One region of the Paenibacillus sp. EKM211P genome, then DNA from elsewhere that is predicted to be linked to it. Evidence: riboswitches for the same ligand, from Rfam matches in the RefSeq annotation. Region 1 holds a riboswitch; the other holds the start of a gene.
What was found. Region 1 has a riboswitch for ZMP and ZTP ahead of G9G57_RS02335 (TIGR01440 family protein). Riboswitches for the same ligand answer to the same signal wherever they lie in the genome.
Positions count from the first base shown of each region.

Region 2: linked by a shared signal. The riboswitch ahead of G9G57_RS14665 (bifunctional 5,10-methylenetetrahydrofolate dehydrogenase/5,10-methenyltetrahydrofolate cyclohydrolase) and the one ahead of G9G57_RS02335 (TIGR01440 family protein) in region 1 are both predicted to bind ZMP and ZTP.

Region 1 is NZ_JAAMNS010000001.1:496,499-505,413, forward strand. Features, by position in the region: gene G9G57_RS02320 (L-threonylcarbamoyladenylate synthase) at 1-450, shown strand, start outside; gene G9G57_RS02325 (manganese efflux pump MntP) at 594-1,154, shown strand; gene G9G57_RS02330 (low molecular weight protein arginine phosphatase) at 1,240-1,824, shown strand; ZMP/ZTP riboswitch at 1,903-1,984, shown strand; gene G9G57_RS02335 (TIGR01440 family protein) at 2,192-2,779, shown strand; gene G9G57_RS02340 (serine hydroxymethyltransferase) at 2,901-4,151, shown strand; gene G9G57_RS02345 (carbohydrate ABC transporter permease) at 4,303-5,211, shown strand; gene G9G57_RS02350 (carbohydrate ABC transporter permease) at 5,211-6,047, shown strand; gene G9G57_RS02355 (ABC transporter substrate-binding protein) at 6,063-7,328, shown strand; gene upp (uracil phosphoribosyltransferase) at 7,681-8,310, shown strand; gene wecB (non-hydrolyzing UDP-N-acetylglucosamine 2-epimerase) at 8,421-8,915, shown strand, end outside.
Region 2 is NZ_JAAMNS010000009.1:99,938-108,852, reverse strand. Features, by position in the region: gene G9G57_RS14695 (S-layer homology domain-containing protein) at 1-532, shown strand, start outside; gene G9G57_RS14690 (NAD(P)H-dependent oxidoreductase) at 645-1,319, opposite strand; gene G9G57_RS14685 (winged helix-turn-helix transcriptional regulator) at 1,462-1,842, shown strand; gene G9G57_RS14680 (ABC transporter substrate-binding protein) at 2,047-3,039, shown strand; gene G9G57_RS14675 (stalk domain-containing protein) at 3,158-4,660, opposite strand; gene G9G57_RS14670 (cyclodeaminase/cyclohydrolase family protein) at 4,880-5,518, opposite strand; gene G9G57_RS14665 (bifunctional 5,10-methylenetetrahydrofolate dehydrogenase/5,10-methenyltetrahydrofolate cyclohydrolase) at 5,515-6,381, opposite strand; ZMP/ZTP riboswitch at 6,495-6,578, opposite strand; gene G9G57_RS14660 (fatty acid desaturase) at 6,791-7,852, shown strand; gene G9G57_RS14655 (sensor histidine kinase) at 7,913-8,915, shown strand, end outside.

The sequences.
Region 1 (8,915 bases):
CTCGCTGCGGTTGCTCGCGCCGTCGTATTGGACCCGGCGTTGGCTGCCACACCGGGGCAGGATGTCGACAGCCTGGCGCCACGCTCGCCGGGCATGAAGTATACGCACTACGCGCCGCGAGGCCGCTTGAGCGTGGTACAAGGCCCGTCGCCTGTTGAAGTTACGGGCTGGATTCGCGACGCGCTGGCGGAGGCTGCCGCGCGCGGGGAGCGCACGGCGGTGCTCGCGTTCGACGACCATGCCGCCGGCTACGCCGGAGAACGGGTCTACACGCTGGGCAAGCTGGACGCGCTTCATGAGGCAGCGCAGCGTCTATATGGCGTGCTCCGACGCTGCGATGAAGACGGCGTCACCTACATTTTGGCGGAAGCCTGCCCGCCGAAGGGATTGGGAGACGCCGTCATGAATCGACTGCTTAAAGCGGCAGGTCATCGAATTATCCGATTGTAGCTTCTGTAAAGAATGGAGTCTCTTATTTTAATTCCTCCTCTCTCCTCGTCTCTGTTTTGGGTATTTTCAGTACCTGCTTGTACTGATTTACCCCTTGTCCGCATAACGTGTACAAGAACAGACGGATAATGGAGGGATGGAGTATGCTGGCAGCCTCTGCCGATGCTGGGCAGGTTGTAACGATTCTGATCATGGCGGTAGCGCTAGGGATGGATGCGCTGTCGCTGGGCGTAGGGATCGGTATGAAGGGGATACGCCTGCGAGACGTGCTGCGCATCAGCATTGTGATTGGTTTTTTTCACATCCTGATGCCGTTGCTGGGAATGTTCACAGGCCATTATATGAGTTCTTTATTAGGCCATGTGACGACCTATTTCGCAGGGGGATTACTCATCCTTTTGGGCGGGCATATGGTGTACAATTCCTTCAAGGGAGACGGCGTACACGTATTGGATCATCGGTCGCCTTTGGGTCTTTTGCTATTTGCACTTGGGGTGAGCATTGACTCATTTTCTGTGGGAGTGTCCCTGGGGATGTTCCAGAGTGACCTGGTGCTGACTGTTCTGGCCTTTGGTTTTTGCGGGGGAGCGATGGCGATGCTGGGGCTGTTACTGGGGCGCAAGGTCAGCCGCAATCTGGGGGATTATGGAGAGGCGGTGGGCGGTGCCGTTTTGCTGGCATTTGGCTTTATGTTTATGTTTTGATTTTAACGTAGACAGTGTAAAATAAATACAGGATTTGAGTAATCCTCTGTTTATATATTTTTTCAACATACGGGGGGTGAAGACGTTGAAGAATATCTTATTTGTATGCACAGGGAACACCTGTCGCAGTCCAATGGCTGAGGGGATGCTGCGTAAGTTGGCTGCTGAGCATGGACTGGAACTGGAAGTGCGTTCCGCTGGAGTAGCTGCGATGGACGGGGCGTCGATATCCCGGCATGCAGAGGCGGTTCTACGTGATCACGATATATCCGATCAGATCACTTCAACCCCTTTAAGCGACGGGCTTGCCGAGTGGGCACATCTGATCTTAACCTTGACGCAAGGACATAAACAGCATGTCATTCAACGGTTTCCACAAACGGCGGGCAAAGTATTTACGCTGAAGGAATATGTGGAGGACCGGGACGCAGTGCTGAATGACGTACAGGAGTTAGATGGTTTGTATGCATCACAGCAGTTGATGGCTTCACTTGGACAAGAGCTATCAGCGCAGGAACGTGAGCGAATGATTGAATTACATCAACGGATTCCGGGCTTCGATATCTCAGATCCGTTTGGCGGTTCGCGGGAGGACTACGATGTCACAGCTGCGGAAATCCGTGTAGCTTTGCATAAGTTGCTGGACAAGCTAAAGGGATCTTCCGAATAAAGTCGGTACCATTCCTCTATTTTGTACGGAATCTGTTGATTTTCGAAAGTTAATCCGTTAAGATAAGGTGGAAAAATGAGAATCCGATGTAACTGGCGACAAAAGTGGGATTAACCACGATGGAGCATCGGATATACGGCCGGTCGCCTGGGCAAAAGAGCAATTCCACATAGGTGTGGACTGCTCTTTTTTCGTATACGAGCTACAGCAGATCTTCTGTTGCCTTCTTGTTCTTCCATTTTTTCTGCTCGAAATCTGAAACATCGGCTATAATATAGTCAGATTGTGATCAGGAGAGAGTGTGTTGAACTTGGGGCATGGGACCATGCCTAGTCTCTGAGAGGCTGTTCAACCAAAGGAGGTTCCAATGGTAGAACAATTGGATCATGAGATTTCACTCGAAGCACAGACCGCTTCTGTCGTGCGGGAAATTGCAGAAGTGGCCAGTCTTAAAGCTGGTCGCCTGCTGGTTATTGGCGCAAGCACGAGTGAAGTGGCTGGAAGTCGGATCGGCACAGCAGGAGCGCTGGATGTGGCTCAGCAAGTGTTGTCTGGAGTAGAATCCGTTCGCAGAGAGTATGGCTTTGATGTGGCGTTTCAATGCTGTGAGCACTTGAACCGAGCACTGGTCGTTGAACGTTCTCTACTGGAGCGATTAGGCCTGATGGAGGTTGCGGCTGTTCCTGTTCGTACAGCAGGGGGCTCTATGGCTACCGTTGCCTATCGCTCTATGGACGATGCGTGTCTGGCGGCGAATGTGCAGGCTCATGCCGGGATAGACATCGGCGAAACGCTGATTGGCATGCATTTGCGCCCGATTGCCGTTCCGTTTCGCCCAAGCCTTCGCTGGATTGGTGAAGCACGTGTGACGGTTGCGTTCACTCGTCCTCCACTTATTGGCGGACAACGGGCAGTGTACAGTCTGGAACAAGAAGCCGGTGGAAACTGCGATTAGCATTTGGCATGACGGCATGTTTGTACTGACCTTTTTTGCATTGATGATGAGGTACCCAACAGAGGAGCAGGCATTTGCTTGTATACCCAACAATTTGACCATGGAGAGGGAGTAATCAATCATGATGGAACATCTGCGTAAAAGTGACCCGGCAGTGATGGAAGCAATGGGGCTTGAACTGAAACGGCAACGCCACAATATCGAGCTGATCGCATCTGAGAATATCGTCAGTGAAGCAGTAATGGAAGCCATGGGCTCCGTGCTTACCAATAAATATGCTGAAGGTTATCCGAACAAACGCTACTATGGTGGCTGTGAGCATGTAGATATCGTCGAAGATATTGCACGTGACCGTGCGAAAGAACTATTTGGCGCCGAGCATGCGAACGTGCAGCCTCACTCTGGAGCGCAGGCTAACATGGCGGTATATCTGGCAGCTCTTCAACCTGGAGATACTGTACTGGGTATGAATCTGGCGCATGGCGGCCACTTAACACACGGAAGCCCGGTTAATGCCTCTGGTTTGTTGTATAACTTTGCTGCTTACGGTGTACGTGAAGACAACTTCCGCATCGACTACGATGAAGTGCGCAAAGCAGCCTTTAAGCACCGCCCTCGTCTGATCGTAGCTGGTGCAAGTGCATATCCGCGTACTATCGATTTTGAAGCCTTTGCTTCCATTGCTAATGATGTAGGTGCTTTATTCATGGTGGATATGGCACATATCGCAGGTCTCGTGGCAGCAGGGATTCATCCTAGTCCGGTTCCTCATGCTCAATTTGTGACAACAACGACGCACAAAACGCTGCGTGGTCCGCGTGGGGGGCTAATTCTGACTCGCAAAGCGTGGGCGCAAGCGATTGATAAAGCTATCTTCCCTGGTACTCAAGGAGGACCACTGATGCACGTGATCGCGTCCAAAGCAGTTGCTTTGGGTGAAGCGCTCCAGCCATCATTCAAAACCTATGCGCAAAACGTAGTTCGCAACGCACAGGTGCTGGCTGAAACACTGCTGGCAGAGGGAATCAACATTGTATCCGGCGGTACGGATAATCACCTGATGCTGTTGGATACCCGCAATTTGAATATTACAGGTAAAGAAGCGGAGCATGTATTGGATTCCGTGGGTATCACGGTCAACAAAAATGCCATTCCTTTCGACCCAACGAGTCCGTTCGTTACCAGCGGCATCCGTATTGGTACACCTGCTGCAACTTCTCGTGGTATGGATGAAGAAGCTATGGTTAAAATTGGTAAAATTATTGCTGATACTCTTAAAAATCCAAAAGATGATACTGTATTGTCCAAAGCAAGCCAATCGGTGGGCGAGTTGACAGACAAGTTCCCGATCTATCCAGGAACACAATACTAATTCATCGCCATTCCTTTTAATCTTTATATGATAAGGCTGTTTTCCTTTCGTTAGCGAAGGGAGAACAGCCTTTTTTTGATTCCAGACGACTCGAAACTTACGTTTTTGGGTAATAAGCGATTAAAGTAAGGATTTATGCGCATTTTCCTTCATGATCTACGACAAAGGAGTGATTGCATTGAGCCAAAGAAAATCCGCGCAATTATTGCAGCAGCTCATATTTGTAGGACCGATGGCGTTGTTTTTCGTCTTAATTATGGTCATTCCGTTCCTGTTGGGGCTGTATTATTCCATGACGAACTGGGATGGCGTATCTGAACATGTCCGATGGCTCGGACTAGGGAATTACATTCATATTTTTAAAGATGATCCGGACTTCCGTAATGCATTTTGGTTTACGGTCCGCTTTACCGTATGTGGTGTCATTCTAACTAACCTGGTGGGCTTTTTCCTGGCCTATGCGCTTACAAAGCCGTTGCGTACCCGCAATGCACTGCGAACTGTATTTTTTATGCCTAATATGATCGGCGGCTTGCTGCTCGGCTTCATCTGGCAATTTATATTTGTACGCGGCTTTTCGGCGGTGGGAGAGGCCACAGGGCTTTCTTTTTTCAAACTGCCGTGGTTAGGTGATGGGCCGACTGCATTTTGGGGAACTGTCATTGTGTTTGTTTGGCAATACGCAGGTTATCTCATGGTTATTTACATATCCTCTCTAAATAATGTCCCGCATGCTCTTATTGAATCAGCCCAAATTGATGGTGCGAGCCGAAGACAGGTTTTGCGTCATATCGTGGTGCCGCTTATTATGCCAGCAGTGACCGTCTGCTTGTTCCTGGCGATATCCTGGTCCTTTAAAGTATTTGAGCTGAATTTGGCTTTGACAAAGGGTGGACCATTCAAGGCGACAGAGTCTGTAGCGTTGGACATATATAATGAAGCGTTTACAAATAATCGACTTGGATTGGGAACTGCTAAGGCTATGATTTTCTTCGTGGTCGTTGCGATCATTACCAGCATTCAGGTGCGCCTCACGAAGAAAAAGGAGGTCGAAATGTAATGGAAAAAACATCGAACTATCGTTTAAGCACATGGGTAGCTGAAATATTGCTTATTGTGATTGGGTTGATCTTTCTAATTCCGTTCTATTTTTTGCTCGTGAACTCGGTTAAATCTTTTGGAGACATTTTGGCTTATTCCGCTTCGTGGCCGACAACCTTCCGTTTTGAAAACTATGCTAACGCCTGGAATAAAATAAACTTTCCCACAGCACTGGGGAATTCACTGATCGTCACCATCGTCAGCAATGCGCTTTTGCTGCTGATCAGCTCGATGGCCGCCTACCAAATGGTTCGGCATGATACTCTTTTTAATCGGTTCCTGTTCGGGCTGCTTGTGGCTGCGATGGTCGTACCTTTTCAATCGATTATGTTGCCGCTTATGGAAGTGTCCAACGTATTGAGCCTGAACAACAGCATACCAGGACTGATTTTGTGCTATCTGGGTTTTGGAGCGCCTTTATCAGTTTTTCTGTTTCATGGTTTTATTAAAACGGTGCCTATTGAGGTTGAGCAAGCGGCGAGAGTAGATGGTTCCTCTCGCTACGGGGTGTTCTTTCGCATCGTTTGTCCACTGTTGCTCCCTATGTTCGTGACCGTACTTATTTTGAATACGTTATGGATCTGGAATGATTATCTGCTGCCTTCGCTCATTTTGAATGATCCTGAGCTGCGTACGATTCCGATTGCGACCTATATGCTGTTTGGTCAATATACCAAGCAATGGGACTTGGCGTTGCCCGCACTGGTGCTCGGAATCACGCCAATCGTTGTGTTTTTTCTGGTGATGCAAAAATACATCGTTTCTGGCATTGCGGCCGGAGCGGTTAAAGGCTGATGGGAGGGTTATCGGATGAAAAAGACAGTGCTGCTTGTCATCTCCCTGATGTTGCTGCTTACGTGTATGCTTGCAGGTTGTGGTAATACAAAGGCTCAACAGAGTGGGACCAAAACGATACACATTTATCAATTCAAAGTGGAGATTTCGGAACCGTTGAACAAACTGAAGGCTGAGTATGAAAGAACGCACCCTGGTATCAAGCTGGATATTCAATCTGTCGGTGGGGGTACGGACTACGGTGCTTCGTTGAAGGCTAAATTCGCCTCAGGCGACCAGCCGGACATTTTCACGAATGAGGGTTACCAGGATCGCGATACGTGGTTTGAGTATCTGGAGGATTTGTCGGATCAGCCATGGGTGAAGGACCTGGACGATTTCGCCCGTAAGCCGATGACGGTTAACGGTAAGATTTATGGACAGCCTATGAACCTGGAGGGATTTGGTTTTGTTTATAATAAGGATTTGTTCAAAAAAGCGGGTATAACCAAATTGCCTCAGACGTTAGATGAATTGGAGGAAGCAGCCAAGCGACTGAAAGCAGCAGGGATTATCCCTTTTGCTAACGGCTATGCAGAATGGTGGGTTCTGGGAAACCATTTTATCAATATCCCCTTTGCCAGACAGCCGAACCCGGAGAGTTACGTTGCGGATTTAAACCAAGGAACTGCTCGCATTCCTGGTAACCCCGTGTTCCATCAGTGGGTGAAGTTGCTTGACCTGACTTTAAAATATGGAAACCCCAATCCGCTCACGACGGACTACAATACACAAGTGACACTGTTTTCAACAGGTAAGGCCGCTATGATGCACCAGGGGAACTGGACGCAGCCGCAAATAGATGGAATTAATCCTAACTTGAATTTGGGTATTCTTCCTACGCCTATAGACAATAATTCTTCCACTGGAGACAAACTGGCTGTGGGAGTGGCCTCGAACTGGGTTGTCAACAAAAACTCGCCTGTGAAGCAGGAGGCAAAGGAATTTCTCAACTGGCTGGTCACATCAGAAACAGGTAAGCATTATATTACCAAGGAGTTTAAGTTCGTTCCTGCCTTCAAAAGTATCATGTCCAGTGACGAGACCACAGGTGATTTGGGTGCGGAAATATCACGGCACGTGAAGGAAGGCAAGATATGGAGCTGGAACTTCCAACGCTTTCCAAAGGGGCTAAATCAGGATTTAAGCAGTAGTATGCAAGCCTATATCGCAGGCGTTATTACGAAGGACGAAATGCTTCAGCAATTTCAGGGAGCGTGGGACAATCTGAAGTATAGATAAAGAATATATGCGTGGGATAGCAGAGGCTATATCTCAGGCAGGAAGTTTAGAACTGGTAGGCTTTGACGGTCAAGGACCGTCAGAGCCTTTTTAGTATGATTTCATATGACAAAAGTCACACGTAAATGGGCCTTGCCAAGTATTTTGCCTGTCATATCTTTCCCTTGACAAAAGGTTGCAGTGGCAGGTGTTAAATCAATCAAGGGAATGTTATAATAAACAGGATTTACAGGCACGCATTGCATCTGTGCTTATTTGGTTTGTACAAATAGGTTACATAGATCCTTTCGAATCAGGATGTTCGATATGCTGGTGCGGAAGAACGTGACGATAATACCGGAGGGAATATATTATGGCAAAACTGGTGGTTTGCGATCACCCTTTGATCCAACACAAACTTACATTTATCCGCGATGTACGGACCAACACGAAAGATTTCCGTGAACTGGTTGATGAAGTAGCAACTTTGATGGCTTATGAAATTACAAGAGATATTCCGCTGGAGAGCATTACGGTACAGACTCCAGTTGCTGAAACTGAAGGTAAAGTGATTTCTGGTCGTATGTTGGGCCTTATCCCGATTTTGCGTGCAGGCCTGGGTATGCTGGATGGTGTCGTAAAGCTTTTGCCTGCTGCAAAAGTAGGACATGTGGGGTTGTTCCGTGATCCTGAGACATTGCAACCCGTAGAATATTATACGAAGCTGCCTACGGATGTAACTGAACGTGAATTGATCGTAATTGATCCGATGCTTGCAACAGGCGGGTCGGCGATCGCAGCGATTGATGTGTTGAAAAAAAGAGGCTGTACTCAAATTAAAATGATGAATCTGATTGCCGCTCCTGAAGGAGTGAAAGCTGTGCAGGATGCGCATCCTGATGTAGACATTTATGTCGCTGCACTGGACGAGCGTTTGGATGATCATGGTTACATCATTCCGGGTCTTGGGGATGCGGGAGACCGCTTGTACGGGACTAAGTAGACTGCTTTTAGCGGTTCGGCACAATCTATGGACGCTAAGACAGATCATCTATCTGAATCACGGAAGATCTGGGAAGCAGACGTTTATTATGAAAAGGGGTTCAACGGAAAATGTCTAAAATTAAAGTAATGACCATTTTCGGTGTGCGTCCGGAAGCGATTAAGATGGCTCCTCTCATTTTGGAGCTTCAGCGCCATCCGGAGCATATCGAGTCCGTAGTATGCGTAACAGCTCAACATCGCCAGATGCTTGATCAGGTTCTGGAAGTTTTTAATATCCACCCTGACTATGATCTGGATGTAATGAAGGATCGCCAGACACTCAATGAAATCTCCATACGTGTACTTCAAGGTCTGGAACCCGTATTGCGTGAAGCCAAGCCTGATATCGTGTTGGTTCACGGCGATACGCTGACGACTTTCTTGGCTAGCTATGCAGCCTTTATGCAGCAAATTGAAGTAGGGCATGTGGAAGCAGGTTTGCGGACATGGAACAAGCTTTCTCCATATCCTGAAGAAATGAATCGTCAGCTCACAGGTGTGCTGTCCGATCTGCATTTTTCGCCTACTTCTTTATCTGCTGGAAATTTGCGGAAGGAAAATAAA
Region 2 (8,915 bases), on a different contig from region 1:
TATAAATACGGTAAACTACTTGTCTATTATTTTGGACATCAACGCACTTGCCAACACCCATAACATGGGTCCAATATGGGAGAACTTTGTGAATCATTTCCCGCTTGATCGCAAGGTCGAGATTGTGGGTGTTGACGGGCTGAAACAGATTTATGAATCGGTAGCAGGAGCTAATAATGATCATACTGAGTTTACGCTTATGTTTAGAGGTTCAGGAATAAAGACGGCTATGGATTCCAATAATTCACCGGCAAATCTGCGCTATTTGTGGACTGAAAATGCCTCACAGCGGATTATTTTATCCAAAGAGGATGGAGATGCGGCATGGTCCATTATTGACTTTACCGATTATACCTCAAAACCGGTTCCGAAGCTTGCTTACAGCCCGGAAAATAGTCACACGGACGTAAGCTATGTCACTGGAAGGAACTTCAAGCTATGTCCAACGGCTCCTTTAACAGTAGATGAAATTCAGCGTGTGAAAACTCGTTTGAAGGAAATCTATTTCGTGGAAGAAGTGAATTATCAGTAGGCGTTATGAAGTGACAGCACTTTTAGGAACTATAGTTTTATGTAAAGAGGGCGCCCCTAGCCATGGAAATGGCTTGGAGCGCCCTTTGTTTTTAATAAGGATATTCCGCGCTTTATACCCACTCCACAATCTGATCTACAGGTCGCCGAGTTTTGTCGCGCGGCTCGTTCAGGCGGTATCCAAAAGCCACCATACAAGAAATACCGAAATGCTCGGCATCCATAATGCCTTCTTCGGAGAGGATGCGTTCAATTTCTTGTTTATTAAAACCTTCGATAGGGCAGGAATCAATGCCGATTTGAGCTGCGGCAGTCATCATATTGCCCAGTGCGATATAGGTTTGTCGGCATGCCCACTCGAACATAGCTCTTTCATTTTCCTCAAGCGCAAAATCTGATTTTAGGAAGGCGTCATATACCTTCTCTTTGCCTTGCATCACTTCAGCAGGTAATTGCTGCACGTTTACCATCATATTCTTGATATAATCGGATGAAGCTACCATATCTTTAGGCAATCTGGAGAGAATAAGTACGAAATGGCTTGCTGTTGGCAACTGTTTTGTGGCCCCCCAGGAATAGGGCAACAGCTTCTCACGCATATCTTTACTTTGGACGACAACAAATTTCCAGGGTTCAAAGCCAAACGAGCTTGGGGATAAACGACCGGTTTCAAGAATAAACTCAAAATCGGAATCGCTAATTTTCTTATGACTATCAAATTCTTTTGTAGCATGTCTGAACTTGTATGCAGCCAAGATTTGATCTTTAGTGGTTGTTAAGGTTTCCATCGTGATTCCACTCCTTATGGTTGTGATTGAAATTGACGCTTACTAAGTGCATGACTAATATTAGAATATACATGACCATTTTTGAAGTACGCACATTAATGTGCTGTAGTATATAAAATGATACCAAGGAGGAGAAGGGCCAATGCGCAATCGGAAAGGCGGTTTTGGTGAATGTACCGCTGGGAATGATCAGGCGTGTCCTGTTGAGTACACGTTGGATGTGATTGGGGGCAAGTGGAAAGGGATTATTTTATACCATCTCATGTATGGGACTAAGCGATTTAGTGATTTTCGGCGGATCTGCCCGGGAATTACCCAGCGTATGCTGACACTCCAATTGCGCGAGCTGGAAGAGGACGGTGTCGTTCATCGTGAAGTCTACCAGCAGGTTCCGCCTAAGGTTGAATACTCTCTCACCGAGTTTGGAGAAACACTCATCCCGATTATTAATCTGATGAAGGATTGGGGAGAAGAATATAAAACAAAACAGCGATCACCGGAAAGCAGCCCTTCAGCAACCTAGCCCCAATTTGTAGGTTTAAGAAGCAGCCGCATCCAAAAGACCTGGCCATCATTTTGGCAGGTCTTTTTATTTTAAAAGTGAAATAATAAAAAGTTCGCTTTGCAGTTGACAGCAAGGATGACGCTTGATATATTTCTTACGATATTGATAATCATTATCATAATGGTATAAGGCTATTACCATATTACATAGGGGGCTAATAGGTTGAGGAAAAAATCGATATTTATGCTGGCTACTTTGATGCTTGTATTGGCTGTATTTATCAGCGCATGCGGCGGAAATAATACTGAAAGTAATCCCGCTTCATCGTCTAGAGATAAGCAAGAGTCGGCTACCACTGGAGAGACAAGGAACTTTAAAACGGTTAAAGGGGATATTGAGATTCCCGCTAAGCCACAGCGTATCGTAACGGATTTTTACGGCGGAGAACTGCTGTCTGTTGGTGCTAACGTGGTGGGTGTGGAGCCGACTGCGTTTCAAAATCCTTTTCTGACTGATTTGCTAAAGGAAAAAGGAACCAAGGAGGTAGGTGATCCAACCAATTTGGAGAAGACGCTGGAACTCAAACCCGATCTGATCGTGGTTATGAAGGATACGAATTATGAAGCTTTGTCTAAAATTGCACCTACCCTGTATATTCCGTACGGCACCACGACTAATATCTATGATACGGTCAAGCTGTTCGGCGATATCACTGGGGAAAAGGAGAAGGCTGAGCAATTTATCGCCGCCTTTGACAAAAAGGCTGCTGAAGGCCGCGCTCGTCTGAAAGGTGTTATTGACGAAAAGGCAACTTTCGGGTTGTATGAGCTGACGGACAAAAACGCACTTTGGATCTTTGGCGACAATGCAGGACGAGGCGGACAAGCCGTATACAATGCGCTCAAACTGAACATGCCGAAGAAGACAGCTAATTCCAAGGAACAAACTGTACAGCTTTCAATGGAGGTACTGCCGCAGTATGACGCAGATTACATGTTCCTGACAACCTATGATCCAGACAAAAAGGGAACCGCGCTTAAGCAACTGAAATCGTCCGCTGTGTGGGGCAATCTGCCTGCGGTGAAGAATAATAGAGTGTTCTTTAATGATTTTGATACGTACTATCGCTATGATCCGATCGCTATTACCGGACAGATTGATATGATTGTGGATATGCTGGTTGAAAGAGAGAAAGAAAATAAAGCTAAAAAATAGGTGAATTTTGTGTTGTAACGAAATGTCGAAGGCAGATAGGAAGTTGCATACTACACGCAGTATATAGCAATAAAAGACCAGTCCAACATAAATCATGTTTGGACTGGTCTTTTATATATTATTTCGTCGTAATTACGATAGTATCTTCTTTTTGTATCCAATCTACCTTGGCTCCCAGTGTCTCGCTGATGAGCCTCAGTGGAAGATAACCAATACCGTTCACCATGAAGGGTGGATTGGTGAGTTCTACAGATTTACCGTTCACTTTTGTTTGGCTGGTTTTAAAATTTATTTCTAGAGAGACGGGAGGGTCTCCCGCCTTGGACTGATTCATTTTCGCTATTTTGCTGTTGAAATCATAAGTGATGTCGGCTCCCAGTTGATCAAAAACAGAACGCAGGGGAATAAACGCCTGCCCATTGCGGGTAATCACACCGTTGCTTAGAGGGACAGGTGTACTGTTGAGACGGACGAGAATCGGCTTTTGTACAGGAACTGGCGTACTATAAAGAAATTCATAATCGCCTATGCCGAGTTGCGCGTGTTTGTTAACACCCCAGCCCCACAGTGCGTCGTTTGCCTTTTGCATGATGACGTGCCGTGGTCCTGCCTTGATGCTTTGAATATTTTGAGCAAGTAATGTAAAAGGGACATGGGAGGATAATTTTTCGCCATCTAGAGATGCAACATATACATTGCCAGCAGTGGTTAGAGCAAGAAGGGAGCGCTCAACGAAAAAGGCGTCTTTAACGTCCTTTACTCCTGTTAGCAGTACAGGGGTATTCGTGTTGTGATAGGTTGTATTGTCTAAGGCACCTGTAACTGTAGCCCCCCAGAACCATAGCCGACCTTGCTGATCAATGGCGAGATTGGAATACCTATTAGCCTTGATGGTCTTGATGCCCGATAAGGCTTGAATTTGCGATACGGATAGCGTTTCGGACGGAGCTGCATTTTTATCAAATTCTTTGGGCCACGTCCACACGGTACCATTCTTTTTTAAGGCTATATTTTTAGTAATTGCCGTAATGTCTTTTAATGGTGAAATAGGTTCGAAGCCCTGTAAGGCTGTTGTGTTTTTCCATACACTGCCGTCTTTCTTAAGAAATATCCAGCGTTCCTCATAATCCGGTCTTTCCTCATAGTAACTGACTATATCGGCAACCTCGTCGATGCCAGACAGAATTTGAAAAGGACTAAAGGTATTTTTATCTTCGAGTTGATCAGCGAGAAATATGCTGCCTTCGTTGGTCAGAGCGAGTACATGATCATTCAAACTACTTACAGCAGCGAGGTTCTGTAGTCCTTCCAGAGGAACAAACTTCACAGATTCAGAAATGTTGTTTCTAGGCACATACCAAGCAGAGTGGTCTTGCAAGGTAAATACCAGATCACCCTCGTTGATGATATTAGAGAATGTTTTTATTACGTTTGGCTTACCCTCTACACGAGTCGGTACGGATTGATTATAGCCCCACAGCCACAAGCTTCCATCGGATTGGATCAGACTTCCGGAATTATAGGAGCGAATATGCGATGTAGAATCATTTCCGGCCGCCCACACCCTGGGACTGATCAGTAATAACGTAATTATACTGAGTAATAGACCACGTCTTTTCATACGATTTTCCTCATTTCTTGATCAATGTGTATAAGAGAAAAAGTAATCTTAAAGAATATCCCTAATCCATAGACGAAGAAAGTATAGAAAAGTTTTCCAAATATAATGAATCAAAATAAAATAGCCTCCAAATCCAACCAATAAAGATGGATTTGGAGGCTATTTCTGTTAGCAAGTAGGTAGAATATATGGGTTAGCACAGCTAGAGCGCAGTATGAGCTAACTACTCGCGATTCGACTGCGTACGGTCAACAAGGTTTGCTCTTTAATTTGTCCGATTTCACGGAGGAGTGTGGCTGTTTTGGCTTCGTAGGATTGTTTGACATCCAAGTCTTTTAGCGAGGCAAGGTTAATATCAATGGTGAGCAGGGCGGATTGAGCGGCTGCTTCAAACAAAATCGCACCGATGCCCAGATCGGAGATCACATTTTTATTGGATATTTCCACAATGTTGTAGGCTTGTGATAGTCCGTCCCGGCATACTTCCAGCAGGCGCATAGGTACCTCAATGGCAGCAATCACAGCTGTTTGTAAGGAATGGGTGCGATAGCGCTTTTCTTCGTCTGTTTCTTTGGGCAAACGCAGCGCGGTCATGTACTGTTCAAAGGATTGGATGTCTGCGGCCATCAGTTCCTCACAATGCGTAGACAATCTTTCCATACTGCTAATGACTTGCACCATTTGTTCACGGAATTGCGTGTATTTTTCTCCTTGTGAAAGGTTGGCGGTCATGGAGGTCATCGCTGCGCCTAGTGCCGCAGCCAGCGCGGATACACTTCCTCCACCAGGGGTAGGCGCTGCACTTGCAGCTTCTTTCAGAAAATGTCCGATGGACTGGTTCCACGACAGTTCACTCATGAATAAACCACCTCTCTGGAGTAATGTTGCAGACGTATCGCTTTGAGCAGATTTTTGTACAAAATTGCAGTCGTTAAGGTGCCCACACCACCGGGAACGGGAGAAATGGCATGTACCTTTTCTACAACGTCCTGAGCAGCGTCCCCCACAATTTTACCCTCCAGCGTCTCATTAATTCCTGCATCCACGAGAATCAGACCTGGATGAACCATATCCTGCGTAATCACATCAGGACATCCGACTGCGACGAAGGCAATGTCTGCATGGCTCAGATGCTCTGCAATATCACGCGTACCTGCATGACAGGCGGTGACGGTGGCATTTTCTCTTTGCAGCATGTGGAAAAGGGGAAGTCCCACTGTTTGCCCGATGCCCACGAGCGTGACATTTTTGCCTGCCAAGGAGTGGCCGTAATGCTTGAGCAGTTCAATACAGGCTTGAGGTGTAGCGGGGTATAGTCCTGCGTCACCCGTAACGGTAGCCAGTTTGTTATCAGGTGTAATTCCATCAATATCCTTGTAGGGGGCGATGGACTGTTTAATAACGGAGGCAGAAAGATGTTGAGGAAGCGGGAGTTCCAGCATAATGCCATGTACATGGGATGCATCATTTAGGGTACCGATCACGTGCAGAAGTTCGGCTTCGCTTACATGACGATTAAAAGTATGGAGATGAAATGAGATGCCCAGCTTCTCTGCTATTTTTTGCTTGGTCCGTGCATAGTATGCAGATGCCGCATCACCCTCTATCAACAGGGTTGCCAGATGGGGACGGTGTCCTTGCTGTTTCATTTGCTCTACTTGGGAACGGATCGTTGCATACACTTGCTCAGCTGCTTCTTTGGATTTCATGATAATAGCCATAGTCCGAGCCTCCTCTGAATTTATCGCATAATGGAATCAACAGGGTGTCATGGTCTTAGAAAACGAAAAAAAGTATTTGCACAAGGTCGTCAAGACAGACGAATCCTCTGCAAATACTTCTCCCAGGCGAACGGTACGCTTGATTGTATGCTCCCTCGTGGTTCATTCCACTGACTTCGCCAGTCACATACAGCGTTATATATCTTATATTTTAACAAAATAACAGCAGAAAAGAAACCCGTGAACATTTGCCAAACAGGTTTGGTTAGTTGTCTATATGACAAATGTCATATGCCTGAACTGACGTTTATGACTACAGCAGATACAGCGGTCTCCTTATACTGAGCTTAGATCAACATGTACGCCTGACAGGATTAAGGTATGGGCTGCATTTTAAAGGAGGATCATAATGGGTATGACACAACTCCCGTTAGCTCAATTGAAAAAAAATATGGCTCCCTACGAGAAAATAAACACGAAATCCAGCGTTCTGCAACTGTTCAATACCTTGGGACCGCTGATCCTATTGTGGTATGCCGCTTATCTTAGCCTAGCGGTTTCTTACTGGCTGACGCTTCCCATTACCATTATTGCGGCAGGGTTTGTGGTACGGACGTTTATTATTTTTCACGATTGTGGTCATCAATCTTTTTTCAAAAGTCGCAAGCTGAACGATATTGTGGGAACGATTACAGGTATTATTACGCTCTGCCCTTATCACCAATGGAAAAATAGTCACGCGATCCACCATGCAACCAGCAGTAATCTGGATAAAAGAGGCACAGGTGATATGTGGGTGCTCACGGTAGAAGAGTACACAGCAGCTTCCACATGGACACGGCTGGCCTATCGTGTATATCGAAATCCTTGGGTTATGTTCGGCCTAGGTCCAATCTATACTTTTTTGATTTCCTATCGGTTTAATGTCAAGACAGCCAAACGTAAGGAAAAGATAAACACTTATGTGACGAATATATCCATTGTTGCATTGTATGCACTGTTGTGCTGGGCTATTGGTTGGCAGGCATTCCTTCTGGTACAGACGCCTATCTTTTTTGTCTCTGGTATGTTGGGAATCTGGCTGTTCTATGTGCAACACCAGTTTGAGGATTCGTATTTTGAGCATGATGAAGAGTGGAGTTATATTAATGCGGCCGTCGAGGGCAGTTCTTACTACAAGCTTCCTAAAGTATTGCAATGGATTACAGGTAATATTGGTTTTCATCATGTTCACCACTTGAGCCCGAAAGTACCAAATTACAATTTGGAAAAAGCGCATGAAGCGACACCGTTGCTGCAAAAGGCGACCACGATTACGGTGAGTAGCAGTCTGGAATCTTTAAAGTTCCGACTATGGGATGAAAGTACAAAGACCTTTCTGACCTTTAAACAAGTAAAGCCGCTGCTTAGCAAACGTGTTGGCGCTTCAAAGCCCATCCCTACGCCTGTTGTAGGCACGGAACGAAAATAACGTTGTACGGAAATTGGTATGATAAAATAAGGGGTATCTAAAGTAGAAAAGGGTGGCAGGATGCAAAAGTGGTATCAGATTTTCCAAAGAAATACGGGACTTAGCCCTTATGTGTGGGTTGTCTTTTATATCCTGCCCTTTTACTATTTTAGCTCTTCATCTACAAGTCATATTATTCTGGGAACTGCTATTATTTTGGTGTTTTTTGCTTGTTATGTACTGGCTTTTGTCTCTCAAGGCTGGCTCATATACTTTTGGACCAGTGTGCAGATTGCTATATCGATTACGATGACGCTGCTATTTAGCTATATGTACTTTTCCATATTTATCGCTTATCTGATTGGTAATATGAAAAGTAAGGCTGCATTTACGGCGCTGTATATTATTTTAATGGTGATTACGATTGGATTAATTAATTATGGGTTTGTTTCTCAAAATCCTGTATTCATTAAGCAGATTCCTTTTATCCTGCTCAATCTGATTGGTGTGATCCTCCTGCCGATTACGAACTTTAATCGCAACAAAAGTGATCGGCTTCAGGTCCAATTGGAGGATGCCAATAAAAAAATATCGGAATTGATTAAGTTGGAGGAACGGCAAAGAATCGCGCGTGACCTGCACGATACCTTGGGTCAGAAGCTGTCACTCATTGGACTGAAGAGCGATTTGGCGGGCAAGCTGCTGGACCAGTACCCGGAACGGGCTCATGCCGAAATTAGCGATGTTCGTCTTACGGCGAGAAGTGCGTTAAAAGAAGTACGAGAAATGGTTACTCAAATGCGCGGCATGAGACTAGAGGATGAACTGCTGCGTATTCGGCAAATTTTAAAGGCTGCTCACATCGAACTGACCTTGGAGGGCGACCCGAAGCTGGAGCATACGTCATTAATGAATGAAAATGTGCTGAGTATGTGTATGAAGGAAGCCGTAACCAATGTAGTGAAACACAGTGGAGCTACCGCTTGCTCCATCACCATTGAGCCGTCTCGTAAGGAATTGACCCTGCGGATTCAGGATAATGGAGTTGGTATTATGGGAGAAAATGCAGTCTTTCGGGGACATG